3 regions of the Cupriavidus sp. Agwp_2 genome follow, and region 2 is predicted to be linked to each of the others. Evidence: predicted binding sites of a transcription regulator. Region 2 holds the regulator's gene; each other region holds the start of a gene.

Region 1 (7,117 bases), on a different replicon from region 2:
TGGTTGGCGCCGCTGAGCACATAGCCGTCGATGGCCGCGCCGTCGAGCGCGCACACCTGGCCGTAGCCGAAATCGCGCTTCTGCTTCTGCGTGCCGCGGTCGCGGCTCATCGCCATCCAGCCCGCGTCGACGATGGCCCAGCCCTTGTCCGGCTGGTGCCCGATCACTGTGGTCAGCACGCTCAGCGCGACGTCGCCGGTGGCGCATACGCCAACGTTGTGCATGACCAGGTCGAAGAAGACGTAGACGCCCGCGCGCACTTCGGTCACGCCCTCCAGGCCTTGCGCGGACAGCGCGGTGGGCGTCGAGCCCACGCTGACCACAGCGCACGGCAGGCCCGCCTCGCGCAGGCGCTGCGCCGCATGCACGCAGCCGGCGCGTTCCTGCTCGGCCATTGCCACGAGCGCCTCGGGCGTGTCCAGGTCGTAGCTGGAGCCGGCGTGCGTCATCACGCCGCCCAGTCGCGCGCCGCCTTCATGCAGCACGGTGCCGACTTCGATCAGCGCCGGCTCGTCCGGGCGGATGCCCGAGCGGTGGCCGTCGGTATCGATCTCGATCCAGACCTCGAACGCTTCGCCATGCGCGGCGCCGAACGCCACGATGGCGCGTGCGGACTCTACGCCGTCGGTGACGATCCTGAGGTCGCAGCCCTGGCGCCGCAGCGCCAGCGCCTGCGGCAGCTTGCTGGCCACCATGCCAACGCCGTAGAGGATGTCGCTAATGCCGTGGGCAAAGAAATGCGCGGCCTCCTTCAGCGTCGAGACGGTGATGCCGCTGGCGCCCGCATCGATCTGCGCGCGCACGACCGGCGTGCATTTGCTGGTCTTGGCATGCGGGCGGAAGCGCACGCCGAGTGCATCCATGCGCGCCTGCATGCGGTCGATATTGCGCTGCATGCGCGTGGTGTCGATCACTGCCGCCGGGGTTTCGAGTTGCGCCAGCGGGGTTGGGGAAAGGGTCATGTCGTTCACGGGTGGTTCGGTCAATCGAGGTGGCATGGTGTCCTAGTGTAGGAAGCAAACGGTAGCCCGTGGTTAAATGGCGGAACATCAATCGTTAAGCTGAAGTGAATGATCCAGATCGAGGACTTGCGCCTGGTCGATGCGCTCGCGCAGTCGCCGTCGCTGAGCGCGGCCGCGCGTTCGCTCAATGTGACGCCGCCCGCGCTGTCGGCACGGCTGCGCAAGCTGGAAGCCACGCTGGGGCTGGCGCTGGCCACCCGCACCGCCAGGCGGCTGAGCCTGACGCCCGAGGGCGAGCGCTTTGCCCGTGAAGGCGCGGCGCTGCTGGCGCAGCTGGAGGCGTTGCCGGAATCGTTCCGGCGCGAGGACAGCCGGCTCACGGGCACGCTGCGCATCGCCGCGCCGTTCGGCTACGGGCGGCACCACGTGGCGCCGCTGCTGGCGCGCTTTGCCGAGCGCCACCCGGGCCTGCGGCTGCAGCTGGACCTGCGCGAGACGCCGTGGCCTGACCGCCATGATTCCGATGCCGTGATCCACGTCGGCGCGGTGCGCGACTCGTCGTGGATCGCGCGCACGCTCGCGCCCAATGCGCGCTGGCTGTGCGCGAGCCCCGGCTACCTGCGCCAGCACGGCACGCCCGCCGCGCCGCGCGACCTGCTCGACCATGCCTGCATCTGCATCCGCGAGAACGATGAGGACGTGACGCTATGGCGCTTCCGCCGGCCAGCCACGCGGGCCGCCAGGCGCCCGCCCGCGCGCGAAACCGTGCGCGTGGTGCCGGCCTATACCAGCAACGACGGCAGCGTCGCGCGCCAGTGGGCGGAACAGGGGCTCGGGCTGGTGCTGCGCTCGGAATGGGATGCGGCCGATGCCATCGCGCGTGGCGCGCTGGTGCGGGTGCTGGCCGACTGGGAGTGCGACAGCGCCCCGGTGACCTTGCTGGTGCCCACGCGGCGCGGGCGTACGGCCCGCGTGCAGGCGCTGATGCAGTTCCTGGAGGAGGCGCTGGGCAGCGGACGCGGCAGGGCCGACGGCAAGGGCCGCCGCTAGCGCAGCGAAAGCGCCGGCGCGGTTACACGTTGCTACGTGCCTAACGTTCTGCCAACACCTGCGGCCGCGGGGCGCCGCTACATTGCCGGCCAGGAGGACATCACCATGCGAACAATCCTGGCCGCCTGCGCTCTCGCGGGCGTCGCAGTCATGGGCCCGGGCACCGCCCAGGCCCGCGTCAACGTCGATATCGGCATCGGCGTTCCGGGCTATGCCGTGGCGCCGCCCCCGGTCTACTACGAGCCGGCGCCGGTCTATGTGGCACCACCCCAGCCGGTGGTCGTGGCGCCGGCCTACTACGACGACGGGCATGCCCGCGCCTGGCGCGAACAGCAATGGCGGGAGCGCAAGTGGCGCGAGCGCGAGTGGCGTGAACAGAGGCGGCGCGAGCGGGAATGGCGCCGCTGGCACGATGGCTACGACGATTGAGTGATGCCCGCGGCCTATGGCGCCTGAGCGTCTACGTTCGCTGTCGCTTTCCGTGCGAACCGGATGAAGCGCGGGTTCCGGCCGCCTTGACCCGGGTCAAGGCCCAATCGGTCTTGCCGCCTAGACTGGATGCAAACAAGACCGAAGCGAGGGCATCATGGCCTACGACAGCATCCTGGTCCACCTGGACGGCAATCCACAGTCCTGCCGCCGCCTGCACCTTGCCGGCCGCCTTGCCAGCGCCGCCGGCTGCCCGCTGATCGGCCTGCTGGCCGGGCGCGTGCCCGACCCCGGCTGGTCCTACCGCACGGGCAATGCCCAGCGCTGCCTGGCCGAAGACCAGGAGCGCCGCCGGCTGCAGCGCGAAAACATGCACTGCGCCTTCGAGGCAGTCACCCGCGAACTGGAGGTCGTGGCCGATTGGCGTGCCGTCGATCGCGACCCCGTCACGCTGGCGCTGCGCGAAGCGCGCGAGGCCGGGCTGATCGTGTCGGGCCAGTACGATGGCGACAATATCGAAGGCCCGGTCGCGCGGCAGTTGCTGGAAGCGCTACTGCTGGAATCCGGCCGGCCCACGCTGGTGGTCCCGTGCGCCGGCGAATTCAGCACCGTCGGCACGCGCGTGCTGCTGGCCTGGAATGGCAGCCGCGAGGCCGCGCGTGCCCTGCATGACGCGCTGCCCCTGCTGGCTGGCGCGCAAGTCCGCGTGCTCGGCGCCCATACCGCTGCCAAGGAGTTGCGCGCCGATGCCACGCCAGTCAGCCACGCGGTGCAGGTGCTGGAACGGCAAGGCGCCTCGGTCGAGGTCGAGCACGGCCCCGGCGGCGCCGACCTGACCATCGGCGAGCTGATCCTGTCGCGCGCCGCGGACTTTGGCGCCGACCTGATCGTGATGGGCGCCTACGGCCATGGCCGGCTGCGTGAGCTTGTGCTTGGCGGCGTGACCCGCGTGCTGCTGCAGTCGATGACCGTGCCGGTGCTGTTCTCGCACTGAAGCCCGCGCCGCCGCAACCTTCTTGCCGTCTTACTTCAGCTGCGAGGCAAATTCCTCCAGCTGCGTGATGCAGGTATTCCAGCCCTCATGGAAGCCCAGTTCTTCATGCTGCTTGCGCGTGGCCTCGTCCGGATGCATCACGCGCGCGGTGTAGCGCGTGCCGTCGCCTTCGTCTTCCATGGTGATGACCGCGGTCATCGACAGCCATGGCGTGGCCGGGCGATAGCCCGCGACCAGTGCCGAGGTGGAGACGATGCGCTCCATCGGCACCACCTCCAGGAAGCAGCCGGGATTGTCGCTGGTGCCACCGTCGGGGCCTTGCATGAAGGTATGGAAGGCGCCGCCGGGGCGCAAGTCGAAGGCGCGCACCTCGGTGGTCCAGGGCTTGGGGCACCACCATTGCCTGAGCAGTTCCGGATCGCTCCACGCGCGCCAGACCTTGGCGCGCGGGGCCTTGAGCAGGCGCGAGATGACCAGGTCCCGGGTGGCTTCAGGGCTTGTGTTGGGGCTTGCGTTGTTTCCGTTCGGCATCAGACAGTTCCTCCTGGTGAAGCGCTTCGACAAAGGCGGCGAGGCGGTCGGTGCGGGCCTCCCAAAGCGCATGTTGATCGGCCAGCCATTGCTGCGCCTCGGACAGCGGCTGCGGCACCAGCTCGCAGGTGCGCACGCGCCCCGTCTTGCGCGAGCGGATCAAACCGCTGCGCTCCAGCACCTGCAGGTGCTTCAGGAACGAGGGCAGTGCCATCGCGAACGGGGCTGCCAGCGCCGAGACCGTTTCCGGACCGCCTCCGAGCATGGTGACGACGGCGCGGCGGGTGGGATCCGCCAGCGCGTAGAAGACGTCGGACAGCTCGGGAACGGCAGATAAGGCGGATTGGGCGGACTGGGCGGACTGGTCGGCGTAATGGTTAGCCATGTGGCTAAGTATAGGAATGCCGTCGCGTCTGGCAAGGCAAAAAGGCAAACGCCCCGGCGACGGCCGGGGCGCGATTTGCAGGGCGCGTGTTATTGCTGGCGCACGTAGGCCGCCAACGCGCGTACTTCGTCGGGCTTCAGGCTGGCAAACGGCGGCATCGGCACCGCGCCCCACTTGCCGCTGCTGCCGCCGCGGATGCTGGTTTCGAGCTTCGCCTGGGCCTGCGCATCGTTCTTGTAGCGCACGGCGACCTCATGGTAGGCCGGTCCCACCACCTTCTGCGTCACGCTGTGGCAGCTCAGGCAGGCATTCTTTGCCAGCAGCCCCTGCAGGTCGACGCTGGCCGCGGCGGCGCTGGGGGCAGGGGCGGCGGCCGGTTTGCCGGCCTTCTGCGCGATCGCCACGATCTCGGGATCCCTGGCCTTGGCCGAGCCATACGCCACGGCAAGGTAGGCGCCGAGCTGCTCGACCTCGGCATCGTCGATCGGCGCGCCGTAGGCCTGCTGCATCTTCTTCATCTCGGCGGTCCATTGCGCCAGGCTCAGGCCGGGCGGCTGGTAGGAGACGTAGTCGGCCGAATGGCAGATCGCGCATTTCTGCATGGCGATGCCGTAGCCCGGCAGCTTGGCGGGTTTGAGCTTGATGTTCTCCGCCGGCAGCTTGATGTCCTGCGGCGCGGCGCAGGCACTGCCGGCACCGAGCAAGGCGAGCGCCAGCAGCGCGGGGGCGATGGTTGCTTTCATGGCGCGTTCCTCAGGCGATGGTGACCGGCGTGGCTTCGATGACATTGCGGCGATAGCCGGCGGGGTTCCAGCTGGCCTTGGCCGGTTGGGTCTCGCCGTTGTTGCTGGTGGCGCGCACCATCAGCACCGCGGGGCCTTTGCGAGCGAACTTCACCGGCAACTGCCACGCGCGGAACGAGAAGCGGCCCAGGTCCTCCCCGAGCGTTGCGGCCTGCCAGTTCTGCCCGCCATCGACCGAAACCTCGACGGTGCGGATGCCGGCGCCGCCGTCGAAGGCGATGCCCTTCAGCGCCACGGTGCGGTCGGCCGGCAGCCTGGCGCCGCTTTCGACGCTGGTGATAAAGCTGCGCACGGCCAGCGTCGAGATCGGCCGCGTCCTGGCGGGCGGCGTGCCGGGGGCCACGCACTGGCAGTCGTTGTCCGGCACGCGGTAGCCCTTGGTCATGAAGAACGCGTCATGGCCCTCGAACGGGTGGTCGAGCACTTCGATCTCGGACAGGTGCTTGATCCAGTAGGTACCGAAATATCCCGGCACCACCAGCTTGAGCGGATAGCCGTTAAGCAGCGGCAGGTCTTCGCCGTTCATGCCCCAGGCCAGCAGCGGTTCGCCGTTCATCGCGTGCGCGATATCGAGCGACTTGCGGAAATCCGGCGTGCTCGGCAGCACCGGCGTATCCATGCCGTTGAAGGTCACGACCTTGGCCCCGGCCTTGACGCCCGCATGCTCCAGCACCTTGCGCAGCGGCACGCCGGTCCAGCGCGCATTGCCCATCGCGCCGTTGGCGAGCTGCGCGCCGAACACGCGCGGCTCGGCAAAGCCGCGGCTGTTGCCCGAGCACTGGTTTACCGCGACCACCTCGACCGGGTCGGCCAGCTTCTTGAGTTCATCCAGCGACAGCCGCAACGGCTTGCCGACGTGGCCGCCCACGCTCAGCCGGTACGTGTTCAGGTCCACCGACAGCGGGATATTGGCCAGGTGATAGCGCACGAAGAAGGCGTCGTTTGCCGTGATCGGCCCTTCGTTGAACGTGGAGAAGGGCGTTTCCAGGTGCGGCGGGCGGGTGCTGACGCGCACCAGCGGGCGCTTGCCGGGATAGCGCACCAGCGGGCGCGGGCCGTCGGCGAGCGTGACGCCGTCGGTCGCCTTTGCGGCAAGGGCGCCAAGCGGCGAGGCGACCAGCGCCAGCCCGCCTACATGGCGGACGAAGCGGCGGCGCGCGGGGGCGTAGTGGGGATTGCGGTGGGGGTTGCTGTCGGGGGCGACGGCAGGCTCGGCGGGATGGGTCTTGTCTCGCATGGGGGCTTCCTCCTTGGCGCTCGCGGGGTCGGGCGCGATGCGTTGTGGCGCACACTTTGCTCCGGCAGCGTTAGCTTGTGAAACGGGTTTTCCTGCTAGCTGTTATCGATTTAGTCGATATAGGGCTTGAGGTGGCCGGAGAAACCGCTTGCATCGCAGTTTTGGTTTCCCTACACTTACAAAAACGTTTTTGTTAGCGGAAATCCATAACATCTGAGGCGAACTGCGCACAGACGCAGCGGCTTGGCCACCGGCCACCGCACAACCGCCCGGCACACCAAACGAGGAGCCTTTAAATGTCCCACGCCGCCCCCGCGCCGGTGGACGAACTGCTGCCATGGCGGCGCCTGTTCGTCTTCGGCCTCCAGCATGTCCTTGTCATGGCCGCGTCTCCGATCGCGTCCGTGTTCCTGATGAGCAAGGCGCTCAACTTCCCGCCCGCGCTGGCGGTGCAACTGCTCAGCGCCACCTTCGTGATCTGCGGGCTGGGCACGCTGCTGCAGTCGCTCGGCAAGCGCGGCATCGGCGCCAGGCTGCCGTTCGTGATGCTGCCCGGCGGCGCGCCGATCGTGCTGTTTATCCTGATCGCGCAACAGACCGACGTGCAGACCGCTGCCGGCGCGGTGATCCTGACCGGCGTCTTCTATTTCTGCGTGCTGCCGGTGTTCCGGCGCTGCCTGCGGTATTTCCCGCCGGTGGTGGTGGGGACGATGCTGCTGCTGGTGG
Region 2 (7,117 bases):
AAGACGAACTGGCGGCGCACCGTGCCGCGCAGGAGAAGATGCAGAACGAGATCTACGCCAAGTACCTGAAGATGGACGTCAAGCAGGTGGCGGGCGATCCGCAGGCGCGCGAGATCGGCCAGCGTCTTTTCCTTAACTACTGCGCGCAATGTCATGGTTCGGATGCGCGCGGCAGCCGCGGGTTCCCCAACCTGACCGACGGTGACTGGCTGTATGGCGGCGAACCCGAAACCATCCAGCAGACAATTTCCAAGGGCCGGAATGGTGTGATGCCGCCGTTCGCATCCACCATCGACGGCAAGCTGGCTGGCGACGTGGCACAGTATGTCCGCGCGCTGTCGGGACTTTCATCGGACCCCATCCGCGCCTCGCGTGGCGAGAGCACCTTCAAGTCGACCTGCGCGGCTTGCCACGGTGCCGGCGGCAAGGGCAACCAGGCATTGGGTGCGCCGAACCTCTCCGACAACGTGTGGCTGTATGGCAGTTCGGAAGCCAGCATCGTCGATGCCATCCTGAAGGGGCATAACAACCATATGCCGGCACATGAAGAGATCCTGACGCCAGAGCGGATCCGCATGCTGACGGCTTATGTCTGGGGCCTGTCCAATACCGGCGGGGGTGCCGGCCAATGACAGGCGACTCATCTGCGCGGGCGCGGGCCGCCCGCAGGAGAAACCATCCATGAACGCACCCGGGACCGAAGAAGTGGCCCGGGCGGCCGACCCCCAGCGGTCGGCCGCTGCGCCTGCCGAGACCTCGGATGAAACACTGTACGAGGTCCGCCGCAAGATCTATCCGCGCTCGGTCACGGGCGCATTCTCCAGTTGGCGCGTCTGGCTGGTCCTCTTCACCCAGCTGATTTACTACGGCACGCCCTGGCTCCAGTGGAACGGACGCCAGGCCGTGCTGTTCGACCTTGGCGAACGCAAGTTCTATATCTTCGGGCTGGTGCTGTGGCCGCAGGATGTCATCTACCTCGCCGTGCTGCTGGTCATTTCGGCGCTGGCGCTGTTCTTGTTCACGGCAATTGCCGGGCGGCTGTTTTGCGGCTATGCCTGTCCACAGACGGTCTATACCGAGATATTCATGTGGATCGAGCGGCGGATCGAGGGCGACCGGATCGCGCGCATCCGCCTGGATGGCGATCCCTGGAGCCTGCGCAAGCTGCGCCTCAAGGCCACCAAGCACTTCCTGTGGGTACTGATCGCCCTGTGGACTGGGTTCACCTTCATCGGCTACTTCGCGCCGATTCGTGAACTTGGCGGCGAGCTGGCGAGTTTGTCGCTGGGCCCGTGGCAGACGTTCTGGATGCTGTTCTACGCGTTTGCCACCTGGGGCAACGCGGGCTTCATGCGCGAGCAGGTATGCAAGTACATGTGCCCGTACGCGCGTTTCCAGAGCGTGATGGTCGACCGCGACACCTATGTCGTTACCTACGACATCGGCCGGGGCGAGCCGCGTGGCAGCCGTTCGCGCAAGACCGATCATCGCCAGGCGGGCCTGGGCGATTGCGTCAACTGCAGCATTTGCGTCCAGGTGTGCCCGACCGGCATCGACATCCGCGACGGCCTGCAGTATGAATGCATCGGCTGCGGTGCCTGCATCGACGCCTGCAACCAGGTCATGGACAAGATGTCCTATCCGCGCGGCCTGATCCGGTACACGTCGGAAAATGCCATGCGCAAGGCGCTGTCGGCGGCAGCGTCGCGCAAGCGCTTGATGCGCCCGCGTGTCATCATCTATTCGGTGGTGTGGGTTGCGCTGCTTGCGGGCTTCGTCGCTTCGATCGCGCTGCGCACGCCGCTGAAGGTGGACATCATCCGCGACCGCGGCGCGTTGGGCCGGGAAGTCGAGGGCCGCTGGATCGAGAACGTCTATCGCCTGCAGCTGATCAACACGACTGAAGGGCCGATGCACATCAGCGTGCGAGCCGACAGCGACGAGTTGAAAAACCTGACGGTCGAATACGACAAGCAGGCCGAGTCGCTGGCGCCGACGTCGAACCGGCTGTTGCCGATCCGCATACGCGTGCCGATCGAATACGCCGCGCAAGGCACGCACAAGATCAGCGTGACGGTGACCAGCGAAGCAACTGAGCGGGGCAGCGCCGAGATCCGGCAAACCACCAGCTTTATCGTGCCGCGCGACCTGTGACGCCAGGCGCTCGGTGCAGAACTTAAGGGGGCATGATGAATCAGCAAGGCAATCCGTGGTGGAAAGAGCCGTGGCCGTGGCTGTTGATGAGCGGCCCGCTGGTCGCGATGGTGGCGTGCGGCGTCACCATCTGGCTTGCGTCGTCGCATCCTGACATGCCGGTGCAGGGCGCGGCGCGTCATGGACTGGTGGTCGAGAAGGCGGAGGCAGTGCGGCCTCAGCCGAGCGCAGCGAGGCAGCCATGAGGTTGCGCTGGCTGATGTGGGTCTTGTGGCCGGGGTTCCTGATGGCGGGCTTCGCCACCGCGACGGTGTTCTCGGTCGTGGATCCCGGCGACCTGAAGTTCTTCGGGCATCCGATCGAGGCGTCGCGCGAATCGATCTATACGATGAGCTTCCTGCTGGCGTGGATATTCTGCGCGCTGTCCAGCGGGCTGACGCTGTACACGATGCCGACGCGACTTAGCGATACCGACGAGCTGGAGTGAAGGGGGATGCTTGCGCCGCCCTGTGCGGCGCAAGCGCAATGCGGTGTGGTGTGGTGTGGTGTGGGAAAGGGTCAGCAGCTGCGGCTGTAGAGCTGCTTGATGCCGGCGAGATCCACCAGCTTCACGTGGCGCTGGCGAATCTGAATCAGGCCGGCTTCAGCGAAGCGCGAGAACAGGCGGCTGACGGTTTCCAGTTTCAGGCCCAGGTAGCTGCCGATTTCCTCGCGGCTCATGCGCATCACGAATTCGGTCGACGAGTACCCGCGTGCCGAAAGGCGCTCCGACAGGTTGATCAGGAACGCGGCCAGGCGCTCTTCGGCGCGCATCGAGCCGAGTGTCACCAGCATCAGCTGGTCGTGCGTGATTTCCTTGCCCATCAGCCGCAGGAACTGGTGCTGCAGCGAAGGCAGGTCTGCGGACAGGGTCTGGAGGTCACCAAGGCGGACTACGCAGACTTCGGTATCTTCCAGCGCGGTCGCGTCAGAGGCATGCTGCATTTCCCCCAGGCCGTCGAGTCCGACGATCTCGCCTGGCAGATGGAAACCGGTAATCTGTGAACGGCCGTCTTCGGTCGTGACGTGCGTCTTGAGCGTGCCGAAGCGAACGGCATAAACCGCGGTGAGGGGATCGCCCATGCGATACAAGGTCTCACCCTTATGGACCCGGATGCGTTCCTGCACCAGCGTGTCCATCTTGGTAAGGTCTTGCTGGGACATGCCAACCGGAAGGCACAGTTGCCCCATCGCGCATGTGGAGCAACGGGGCGACATTTCGGTGATTGGAATGGAGGTAAGCAATTGGAACCTGCAAGATTGGATGCGAGGGCGCGATCAGGACATTTTACCGTGCGATGTGATGCGGCAGGGAGCCAGATTTGACATTTGGTGTGCTAATTAGCGTTTTTATGCTGGCATTGCTGGGCGGCGTGCACTGTGCAGCAATGTGTGGCGGCATCGCGCTGGCAGTCGAACAACCACGTGGCAGCGTTGCGGCCATGACCTTCGTGCGCAGCCGTGCTGCCTGGGTCGGCGAGTTGCTGGCAATGCACCTGGGCAGGATTTCGACCTACATGATGCTAGGCGCGCTACTGGGCGCGATCGGCGCCGGCGCGTGGAAGCAGGATTACCTGCCGTTGCAGCGCTGGCTGTTCGGTGCCGGCAGCGCGATGCTGCTGTGGTCGGGCTGGCGCCTGCTGCGCGGCAATGCCTTTACCGTGGCATGGCTGGAGCGGCTGGCGGCGCGGGCTGGCAGTGGCGTGGCGCGGCAGTTGGGCCGGCTAGGCGGCAACATGCCCGCGTTCGTGCGTGCGCATGGGGGCCTTGCCAGGCGCTACGGGGTTGGACTGGCCTGGGGGCTGGTGCCGTGCGGCATGGTCTATGGTGCGCTGACGCTTGCGCTGCTCGCCGGCAATGCCGGTTCCGGCGCACTGGTGATGGGCGTGTTCGGCGTCGGCACGCTGCCCAACCTGATGGTGCTGTCGGGGCTGTCCGGCTACCTGCGCAGCCTGTCGCGGCAGCGCGCGGTGCGGGTGGGCGCGGGCGTGGCGGTCATGGCGTTCGGGGCCCTTGGCCTGGCGCGCGCGGTGTTGCTGCCACATTCGCTGGCAGAGCAGGGTTTCTGCCTGGTCTTTTGAGGCGCATGGGGCGCGCGGCGCAGCGAATGATGGTTGCGGGCAAGGGCGGGAATGCCATACAATCGCCAACATTGCGGTATCGCGCGGTGTTTTGTAAGCAACGGCGAGCAGCGCCAAGCGGCCTTCCTACCAGAAGGCACGCCCACGGCGGCGGGAAGCGTTGGTGGTTCGATGCCCGGCCCGGCCCGCGGTCCATCCGGTTCAAAAGATCAAAGCCCGGCTGGCACTGCGGTGTTGGAGATGCCGGCCTTGCTCCCGATACCCGTTTTTCTTGCGTCCGAGGCGTTCAGTTCGCCGACAGCAGCGTCCGGTTTTCGGATGTGCCACGCAAGAGGTTCGCTGACCGGCCCATGGCGGCATGCGAACGATCTCCTGCCGGAGTGACCCGGCAACTCGATGCAAAGAATGGAAGTGCACGGCTTGGATGCAGCAGGTATCCGGGTGAGCTGCGCAATGAGATGGCGATGGCATTGGCGTCGCTGTATCCAAAATCTCCGGTGCCCCGGATCCGTCCGGGAGCAGGTGCAAAGACAGGCTGCACACCATCAACATGAATACCCAAGAGGCGAAGATCGTCCTCGAGACGGCGCTGATCTGCGCGCAGGAACCTTTGCGCGTCAATGATCTGCGACGGCTGTTCGCCGACGATGTCGGCGCGGACACCGTCCGCGTGCTGCTGGAGGAGTTGCGCCAGGACTGGCGCCCGCGCGGCGTGGAGCTAGTGTCGCTGGCCAGCGGCTGGCGCTTCCAGAGCCGCCCCGAAATGCGCGAATACCTCGACCGCCTGAATCCTGAAAAGCCGCCGAAATATTCGCGCGCCGTGATGGAGACGCTGGCGATCATCGCTTATCGCCAGCCGGTGACGCGCGGCGATATCGAGGAAATCCGCGGCGTGACGGTTAGTACGGAAGTCATTAAGAAGCTGGAAGACCGTAGCTGGATCGAGGTGATCGGCCACCGCGACGTGCCGGGCCGGCCGGCCCTGTATGCCACCACCAAGGCCTTCCTGGACGACCTCGGGCTGCGCACGCTGGACGAGTTGCCGCCGCTTGAAGATGCCCAGGCGCAGGCGCAGGCAACGCTGCTGGATCAGCAGGCCATCGATTTCGAGGCGCTGGCGGCAGGCAAGCCCGGTAGCGCCGATGAAGAGGCGTTTGCCGAGCCGGCGGGGGGCGAAGCATCCGCCGCCGGCGAGCCCGAAGTCACGGACGCCGGCCAGGCATCCACAAACGGCGAAATCGCCAACGGATTCGACCTGCAGCCGCACCAGCATGGGGCTGAGGAAATGGGCGCCGAAGGCGAACCGAACGAACCTGCCGACCCGGCCGAATCCGATCCGGACGGGGCGCGGGGAGAGCTGTTGGAAGACAGCGCCCCGCCGCACCCGAGCGAGCACGACGAGCGCGTGCCGAACTGAACAACATGCAACATCCGATAGTGAATACCTTGTCTGATTCCGTTGAGCAAGACGCCCGCAACGCGGGCGCACCCGCCGATTCCGGCGCCGCAGAACCCGGATCGGGCAGCGAAGCCGCGCCCCGCCGCAAGGGGCTGCGCCGTGGGCTGAGGAACCTGGTGGCGTCCCGCCGCCAGGCGGCGCAAGACCGCGATGCCGGTCGCGCCGAAGGCGCCGAGGCCGGTACGCCCGGCGACGCCGCGGAAGCGGCCGCCGCGCCGGCGGCGGCCGGCGGGCGCGGTGCCCAGCGTGGCCGCGGCAAGCGCAAGCCGGCGCAGGGCGATGGCGGCCAGCCGGCGCAGGCTCCGGTGGACAAGGCGCACAAGGCTGAACGGGCTGAACGGGCTGAAAGGACCGAGAAGGCCGAAAGAGCCGAGAAGGCAGACAAGGGTGAACAGGCGGGCCGCAAGCGTAAGCCCAGCCCGCGTGGCGTCAAGCCTGCCGCGCCGGTCGAGGGGCAGGGCGCTGCCGGCCGCCAGCCGCAGGGCCGCCGCAAGGATGGTGCCAGGCCGCAAGGCCAGCGCAAGGGCCAGGGCGGCGCCGACAAGGCCGCGTCCAGCAGCGAGGACCTGTTCCGCTTCGTGATTTCCGAGCAGTACGACAACGAAGACACGGTCATCCCGCGCACCAAGGCCAAGCCGGTGCGCGAACTGTCGGCCGAGGACGATGCGCCCAAGCTGCACAAGGTGCTGGCTGAAGGCGGCCTGGGCTCGCGCCGCGAAATGGAAGAACTGATCCTGCAGGGTCGGGTCTCGGTCAACGGCCTGCCTGCGCATATCGGCCAGCGCATCCTGCCGGCCGACCAGGTGCGGGTCAACGGCAAGCTGATCCACCGCAAGGTGTCGACCAAGCCGCCGCGCGTGCTGCTGTACCACAAGCCGGCCGGTGAAATCGTCAGCCAGTCGGACCCCGAGGGCCGTCCGACCGTGTTCGACAGCTTGCCGCGCATCAAGTCGGGCAAGTGGGTTGCGGTCGGCCGGCTGGACTTCAATACCGAGGGCCTGCTGATCTTCACCACTTCGGGCGATATCGCCAACCGCTTCATGCATCCGCGCTACGGCGTCGAGCGTGAATACGCCGTGCGCACGCTCGGCGAACTGGCCGAAGCCGACCGCCAGCGCCTGCTGCACGGCATCAAGCTGGACGACGGCGAGGCCAACTTCCTGCGCATCGCCGATGGCGGCGGCGAGGGTGTCAACCAGTGGTACCACGTGGCGCTGACCGAAGGCCGCAACCGCGAAGTGCGGCGCATGTTCGAGGCGGTCGGCCTGACCGTGTCGCGCCTGATCCGCACGCGCTACGGCCAGTTCCTGCTGCCGCGCGGCCTTAAGCGTGGCCGCTGGCAGGAAGTCGAGCCCAATGACGTCAAGGCGCTGATGACTGCGGT
Region 3 (7,117 bases), on a different replicon from region 2:
GCACTTCCCTTCATCGCATCGCCGAGGCGCTGCGGAAAAATCAGTGCGACATCAGTACCGGCACTGTCATCGACTCGAGCAGCGTGCGGGTGACACCGCCAAGGACCAGCTCATGCACCCGGCTGTGCCCGTAGGCGCCCATGACGATCAGGTCAGCATTTCGGTCTGCGGCGTGTGAGAGCAACATCTGGCCCACGTCATCGCCGTCTCCCGCCGAAAGCGTGCACAGCTGCGCTTCCACGCCATACCGAGCCAGCCAGTCCACGGCATACTGAGGGGGCGACACCCAAGGCCCCTTCAGAACGCTCGATGGTGTCCACGAAACCACTTCCACGGTGCCTGCGCGCTGCAGAAGCGGGAGCGCATCGCGGATGGCGCGCGCCGACTCGCGGCTGCCGTTCCACGCCACCATGACGTTCTTGCCAACGCTCGGGAACCGGCCCGCATACGGGACCACCAGCACCGGCCGCCCACATTGCAGCACGATGGATTCAACAAAGCCGGGCTCAGCGTAGGCGGCATCATCAGTGGGATCGTGCTGTCCGAGGATGACAAGATCGGCCCGATGTGCCTCTGCCTGGACCGTCGCCGCCGTGGCCCAGTCCGGCGCCCGCCATTCCGTATTGACGGCTATCTCGTCCGTCGCGCCCATCAGGGCATGGCGGGCCCCCTCGCCGACCTGATGCTGCCATTCGTTGTAGGAGGCGAGATAGCGGTCGCCGTCCACTAGGTAGCGCACGGCGGTGGGATCCGGCTTGCCGACGGCAAGCAGGCCGACCAGCGTGGATTGGAACTCCAGCGCCAGCTGGGTGGCGAGGTTCAGCCGGTCGTACACACGGCGGCTGGCGTCGAGATGAACCAGGATCGTTGCGTAGTCCATGGATTGTCTCCATCAGGCAGCCCCGAACGGGGCTTTGCTTAAATCTATATCGCCACCCCGCCCCGGATTTGTCGTGCATCAAGCCACCTTCCTGTCCGCGCCATAGGCGATACCGCTGGCACCACCACTACCGCTCTGGTGCGCGCCACTATGATTCCCATAGAGCGAGCGCCGGTTGGCATTGACCTGCGCTACGACTGAGCGGGGCGGCCAGGCGAGCATGAGAGGCCATTGGCGGGCACATCAGGTACGGGTTGCACCGGGCCGCCTGACGCCAACGCGAGCGTGCGCGGCTTCGGTGGCCGCAACGGGTCCGGTACGGCGCTACACGCTGCGCATAACGGCACCAACGCGCAGGCGGCAAGCCTGCGCCATCCTGGCCGTCTTGCCGGGGTGCATGACTGCAAGCGATTTTTCATGGGTGACCTCCTGTGGGGCGCGCACCGGCCGCCGCCGGCCACCACGTGCGCTTCACACCGCGAAGCGGACATGACCGCTGTGCAGCACGATGTGCTGCTCACCTGTCATCTCGAACAGCGCTCCCGCAACGCGTTCAATGTCGTTGCGGTTGCTCATGAATGCCGGCAGCAAATCTTCACTGCGGTACGAGCGCGCGCCGAAATGATCCTCAAGCGCCTCGGCAGTGATCTTATAGGTTGCTGGCAAGCCGTCCACCTTCGCGGCACACTGCAGGCTTGGTCCGGTCGGGCAATAACCCGGCATCTCGCCGGCAAAGTCGATTTTATGCATAGCTCTCTGGGGTAATGCCCTCCAAAGTCTGTTCGCCTGCTACGCCTCCTCGGCGCGAACAAGCAGGACGGGCGCGACGGCGAGGGTGATCACGCTTCGCGCGACGCTGCCCATGACGAGTCGCCGCACTCCCCGGCGGCCGTGCGTACCCATCACAACGAGATCGGCGTCCCAGCCATTGGCTTCGGCCGCGATCGTGGTAGCAACGTCGCCCTCGGCCATCGGCTTGCCCAGCAGCCGCGTTACGTGGCGAATGCCCGCCGCGGCAAGCCTGCTGGCGGCAGCCGCGAGGACGCTTTCGCCCGCCGTCGTGAGGTCCTCTATCAATCTCACCGGATCCAGGTTGCTGACATCCAGGAACGGGCTGCGGTCATCGACCACATGGACCACCTCCACTTCCGCGTTGGCGGCGAGCGCGATGATCATGGCCTGTTCCAGGGCAAGCTCCGATGCGGCGCCGCCGTCCATGGCGACAAGGATGCGCTGGTACATAGCGGCTTCTCCGGTGATAGGAGTCTGTGGTGGCTCGGGTCTGGACTTGTCTAATGCAGCGTAGAGCAACCGGCGCAACTGCTGTTGATACGTGTCAAAGCCGCTGCACGATGCTCCAACCGCCGCGGCGGGCGGGCATATGTCCCAGTTGATACGCATCAATGGCGGCCGCCACGCAAGACCTACGCTGCAGAAGCAGCGACGTCCGCTGCCAACTTGACCGGAGCCCCGTGATGACCCAAACCGCAATTGTTTATTACTCCCGCACCGGCACCGTACGCCAGGTGGCAGAGGCCGTTGCCGCGCGGACCGGATGGCCACTGGCCGAGGTCGCCGACGTGAAAAGCCGCGCCGGGATCCTTGGCGACATCCGGTCCGTTATCGATAACCTCTTTCACCGCCAGGTCGAGTACCGCTACGACGGCCCGACCCTCGATCGCTGCGAGCATATCGTGGTCCTGGCACCGGTATGGATGGGCAGGCTGGCGGCCCCGATGCGCAGCTTTCTGGCCGCCAGCGTCGCCAAGCCGCCGCTAGCCGCGCGCGTGTCGGCAATCTGTGTCATGGCATCGCTCGGGGGCTTCCAGGCAGAGGCGGAGATAGGCAAACTCACGGGAAAGACACCCGCGCCGGCACTCGTGCTGCTCGAACGAGACGTGCTGAGCGGCGATACCGCCGCCGAGATCGATGACTTCGTGCAGGCGTTGCGGTTCGCGGACTCCAGGCCTGCCCACGCCGAGCGTCCCGCCTGGTTGTCCCCGAACCAGACGTGAGCGCTTCTTGCGGCTCGGTCGCTCCTCTTTCGAGGCGTCCTGAACCGCCGCGAACTTGCGCGTTTTCGGCCCGCGGCGACACTGTCAGGCTGCGGGCTCAGCGACGCGGACAGGGTGTTGTGCCGCAGAGCAGCCAGTCGTCCTCGAGCGTATTGACCTGCAGCCGGAACGTCATGTCGAGCGGCTCGCCAGCGACGACGATGTCGCGCATCTGGTTCCGCCCTTGGTAGCTCACCGCGACCCGATAGGTACCTGGCTTGAGTCGCATGTAGAACAGCGGCCCGCTGGCGGTAGTTTGCAGCACGGCGCGACCCTCCTGGCTGGCCACGACCACCGTGGCACCGTCCAGCGGGTTGCCGCGCCCGGCATCCACCATCGTCAGCCGTACATTGAAACGCGCGGCGATGGCCAGCATGCTTTGAAAGCCAGCGTCATCGTCTCCACCCGAAACGTAGGAGACGCCGTGCTGCTCCATGATCTGCACGTCAGCGCCAGCGGGCGTAGCGCGAGCGGCGCAACCGACCGCCGCAACGGCAATCGCCAGCGACGACAGGCCGACGCCAAGGCTTCTTGAAACCTGCATTTGCGTTACTCCGAACGAATTGTTGGGTGTCCGCGGACTGGAACCGAACGGTCAGGGCGTATCGTTGCCCGACTGCTGCCTAACGAGCAGTACGGGGCGAACCGTCTTGCTGACGACGTGCTCCGAGACCGAGCCCAGCACCATGCGCCGCAAGCCGCGATGGCCATGTGTGCCCATGACGATCAGGTCTGCACTCCAGTGGTCCGCTTCCACGACGATCGCTTCGGCAACCTTCGCAGGGGTGCCAGGCGTCTCGGCCAACCTGCTGCTCCAGCGCACGCCGGCGGCACTCAGGCGCTCGCCGGCGCGTGCCAGCACCTGCTTGCCATAGGCAATGATGTCAGCCATCAGCCAGGGCCGGTAACCCGGCCTGATCTCGAAGAACAGGTCGCTGTCGTCGACGACGAACATTGCACTGACCTCGGCGTGGGTCGCCAACGCCATGGACACGGCTTGCTCCAGGGCATTTAAGGACGAGCGGCTGCCATCGATGGCTAGGAGAATGCGGCGGTACATGGCGACCTCGGCTCCGGCTGGTTCTTTCCAAAGTAGCGGTCGCAAGCACATGCGGGTTGATGCCAGTCAACGAAGCCCTAAGCGGGCCTAACAGAATAACTTTCTGAGATGCCGCCAGCAAAGGATGCAACAGGTGATGTTCAGGAAGGCTTCGTGGATGGTGGCAAGGCGCTCCGCTGGGCGGGAGGGCCGGGTGTGGCGGGCTATTCGATGCGGAAAAGGTCATGCGCCAGGGCGTAGCTGAACGCATAGTCCAGTTCACCGGACGCCTGGGCATGCAGCGTACAGAGCGGAGCGCCGGCTACAACCTCGTCGCCGGCGAGGACATGCAGCTCCAGCCCGGCCACCTGCCGGCGCGGAGCCCCGGCCAGCTTCGCCGCGCGCGCGACGTGCCGGTTGTCGATGGAGGTCACGATGCCGCTGCGAGCTGCGAGCACGTCGCGCCGGAACACCGCTTGCCCCGGGGTGCGCAGCCCCCCTTGCGCTTCACAAATCGCCTGGAACCGGGCCCAGGCGGCACCGCTGTCGAGCAGACTGCTGGCCTGCGGCCGTCCCTGTCCGACCGGTATCGCGCCGCAGAATTCCAGGAGCTCGCCCGTCAACAGCAGCGAGCGTTCGCGCAGGTCGGCGGGCGCCGTTGGCTGGCACTGCAACACCGCCAGCACGTCGAGCGCCTCGAGCGCGGGCCCGACGCCCCGGCCCACCGGCTGCGAGCCGTCGGTGCGCAGAATCCGGATTTTCAATCCGAAAGCGTCCGCGACTTTGGTCATGGCGATATGCAGGCGCTCCAGTTCGCTGTCGTCGCGGATCTTCGCCGTCAGTCCAACCGGCACGTCGATCAGCACATGGGTGGAGCCGGCGGCAATCTTCTTCGACAGGATAGAGGCCACCAACTGAGCATCGCTGTCGATATCCAGGGCGCGCTCCACGCGGATCAGCACGTCGTCCGCGGGACTCAGGCTCAGCGCGCCGCCGCCCCACACCAGCGCCGCCCCGACCTGCTCCACCACGCGCCGCAGTTCCGCCGCATCCAGCGTCACGCGGGTCAGGGCTTCCATCGTATCGGCGGTGCCGGCGGGCGAAGTGATCGCGCGCGACGAGGTCTTGGGCAGCAGCAGCCCTGCCGCTGCCGCAATGGCCACCACGATCGGCGTGGTGCGATTGCCCGGCAGCCCGCCAACGCAATGCTTGTCCGCAATCACCGCGCGGTCCCAGCTCAGGCGCTGGCCGGACCGGACCATGGCCCGGGTCAGGTCGACGGTCTCGCGCAGGCTCATGCGACCGTCCGCGCAAGCGGTGAGGAATGCGGCAATATGCACGTCGGCGTACCGCCCTGCACTGATGTCGCCGATGATGCCGTCGAGCTGGACGCTGTCCAGGTGGCAGCCATAGATCTTGGCACGCAGTGCCTGCACCGACTCCAGCGCGGGCGCATGGGTGACATGCACGACATCGCCGGCGCGTGCCGCCAGCGTCCGTGCCGCGCTCACCGACAGGCTCGCTTCGCCCATGCTCAACAGCGGCGCGCCCAGCAGCGTCAGCGTGGCGATCAACGACCTGTCGCCGATCTGCACGCGCACGCGCGCCTGCGCGGAAAAGCCCTCGGCGCGGCAGATGGGGCAATCCGGATGCATGTAGATGACATGCTCCTGCCACGTATCGATCTCGAGCGGCCGGAACACCAGCGCCCCAACTTCGCGGGACGCGGCGGCGGCCACGACATCGCCGTGTCGGCCGGAAATTACGGGATCAAAACTGGGATCGTTCACGTCATGCCTTGCCGGGGTATGACGCTGCTAGCGAGCATCGAGGGCGTCCAGGTTGAGCAACTCGATGGTCTTGCCCTGCACGGTGAGCAGCCCTTCCTGTTGGAACTTAGACAAGATTCGGCTCACGGTTTCCAGGGTCATGCCGAGGAAGCTGCCGATGTCCTCACGCGTCATGCGCAGCACAAAGGACGTGGCCGAATAGCCCCGCTCGCGGTAGCGTGCCGAGACATTCAACAGGAATGCCGCCACGCGTTGCTCGGCGGACATGTTGCCCAACAGCATCATCTGGCGCGATTCCCTGACGATCTCGGCACTGAACATCTTATGCAACTGGCGTTGCAGCGGTTTGATCTCGCGGCAAAGCGCCTCAAGCAAGTGAAACGGGATCACGCAGACCACGCTGTCTTCCAGGGCAATCGCATCGCCGTTATGGGTTTCCTGGCAGACGCCGTCCATGCCGATGGCGTCCCCGGCCATAAAGAAGCCCGAGATGGTCTCCTTGCCCCGCTCCGGCGCCACCACGGTCTTGAACGAGCCGACGCGGACCGCATAGAGGCTGCGGAACGGATCGCCGGCGCGGTACAGCCGTTCGCCCTGCTTGACCGAACGCCAGCCTTGCACGACGGAGTCCAGGCGGGCCATTTCGCCGGCCTCCAGGCTGGCGGCCGCCATGCAGATATTCCGCATCATGCAGGTCGTGCATCGGGCCCGACCATCGCTCGGCACCTTCGCTGCAGGCATCCCATCTTCGCGCCTGTCGAGCGCACCGGACATGTCGGTCGCGTCACAAACGGCATCAACCTCAGTATGCAAGTCAAACATGGTTGTCTCCGTTCCGCCGGCCTTCCTGGTCCCGACCCGCGTTCGCACATCGCATGGCGGACCGCATCTGCATGCACGCCGCTATGTTTGACTGAAGTATTGGACGGCACGGGTTCCACGCCTAGAAGGCTGCGCTGAGTTGCGTGTCAGGAATGCAGCGTCGCTTGTCAGGGTTCCCTGACACCGGTCATTCCGTACGCCCTGGCTTTCCGCGCAGGCGCATGTGATGCAACACCGGTATCTGGCGCACACACCCGAGACAATCTGGGGCCGTTTGATGCAAAACAAACCGCAATTGGCCCGGCTTGCCACAGTAAGAACATCCGGTGCGCACCGCGCGCCGCCCTCCCTGGAGACCGTGATGACCAACATCAAGCGCTACGACCCGTTTTCAATCGAACCGCTCGGCGATCTGCTGCAGAGCATGCTACGCAACTGGCGGATTGCGCCTGACACAGAACTGCCGTTCAAGGTCGACGTGGCCGAGTCCGAGAGCAGCTTCACCATTACCGCCGACCTGCCGGGCGTGAAG

The links. Region 2 encodes FNR, which switches genes on or off when oxygen is low (the NO sensors DNR and NnrR bind a similar motif). Its sites were predicted from a motif close to TTGATNNNNATCAA; they were not measured.
Region 1: the regulator FNR is predicted to act here: its motif matches at 2,528-2,541, upstream of LPA45_RS22370 (universal stress protein).
Region 3: the regulator FNR is predicted to act here: its motif matches at 2,271-2,284, upstream of LPA45_RS32375 (universal stress protein).

What each region holds. Positions count from the first base shown of each region.
Region 1 is NZ_CP088084.1:1,012,545-1,019,661, reverse strand. It holds gene LPA45_RS22385 (DSD1 family PLP-dependent enzyme) at 1-962, opposite strand, end outside; gene LPA45_RS22380 (LysR family transcriptional regulator) at 1,071-2,012, shown strand; gene LPA45_RS22375 (hypothetical protein) at 2,118-2,441, shown strand; gene LPA45_RS22370 (universal stress protein) at 2,599-3,435, shown strand; gene LPA45_RS22365 (SRPBCC family protein) at 3,466-3,966, opposite strand; gene LPA45_RS22360 (helix-turn-helix transcriptional regulator) at 3,926-4,351, opposite strand; gene LPA45_RS22355 (c-type cytochrome) at 4,441-5,094, opposite strand; gene LPA45_RS22350 (molybdopterin-dependent oxidoreductase) at 5,105-6,391, opposite strand; gene LPA45_RS22345 (uracil-xanthine permease family protein) at 6,688-7,117, shown strand, end outside.
Region 2 is NZ_CP088083.1:2,247,830-2,254,946, reverse strand. It holds gene ccoP (cytochrome-c oxidase, cbb3-type subunit III) at 1-632, shown strand, start outside; gene ccoG (cytochrome c oxidase accessory protein CcoG) at 682-2,154, shown strand; gene LPA45_RS10590 (FixH family protein) at 2,190-2,399, shown strand; gene LPA45_RS10585 (hypothetical protein) at 2,396-2,641, shown strand; gene fnr (fumarate/nitrate reduction transcriptional regulator Fnr) at 2,713-3,438, opposite strand; gene LPA45_RS10575 (sulfite exporter TauE/SafE family protein) at 3,516-4,274, shown strand; gene scpB (SMC-Scp complex subunit ScpB) at 4,825-5,691, shown strand; gene rluB (23S rRNA pseudouridine(2605) synthase RluB) at 5,697-7,117, shown strand, end outside.
Region 3 is NZ_CP088085.1:448,748-455,864, forward strand. It holds gene LPA45_RS32365 (universal stress protein) at 41-880, opposite strand; gene LPA45_RS32370 (DUF1488 domain-containing protein) at 1,352-1,630, opposite strand; gene LPA45_RS32375 (universal stress protein) at 1,670-2,122, opposite strand; gene LPA45_RS32380 (flavodoxin family protein) at 2,356-2,895, shown strand; gene LPA45_RS32385 (carboxypeptidase regulatory-like domain-containing protein) at 2,993-3,478, opposite strand; gene LPA45_RS32390 (universal stress protein) at 3,530-3,994, opposite strand; gene LPA45_RS32400 (thymidine phosphorylase family protein) at 4,198-5,712, opposite strand; gene LPA45_RS32405 (helix-turn-helix domain-containing protein) at 5,791-6,585, opposite strand; gene LPA45_RS32410 (Hsp20/alpha crystallin family protein) at 6,947-7,117, shown strand, end outside.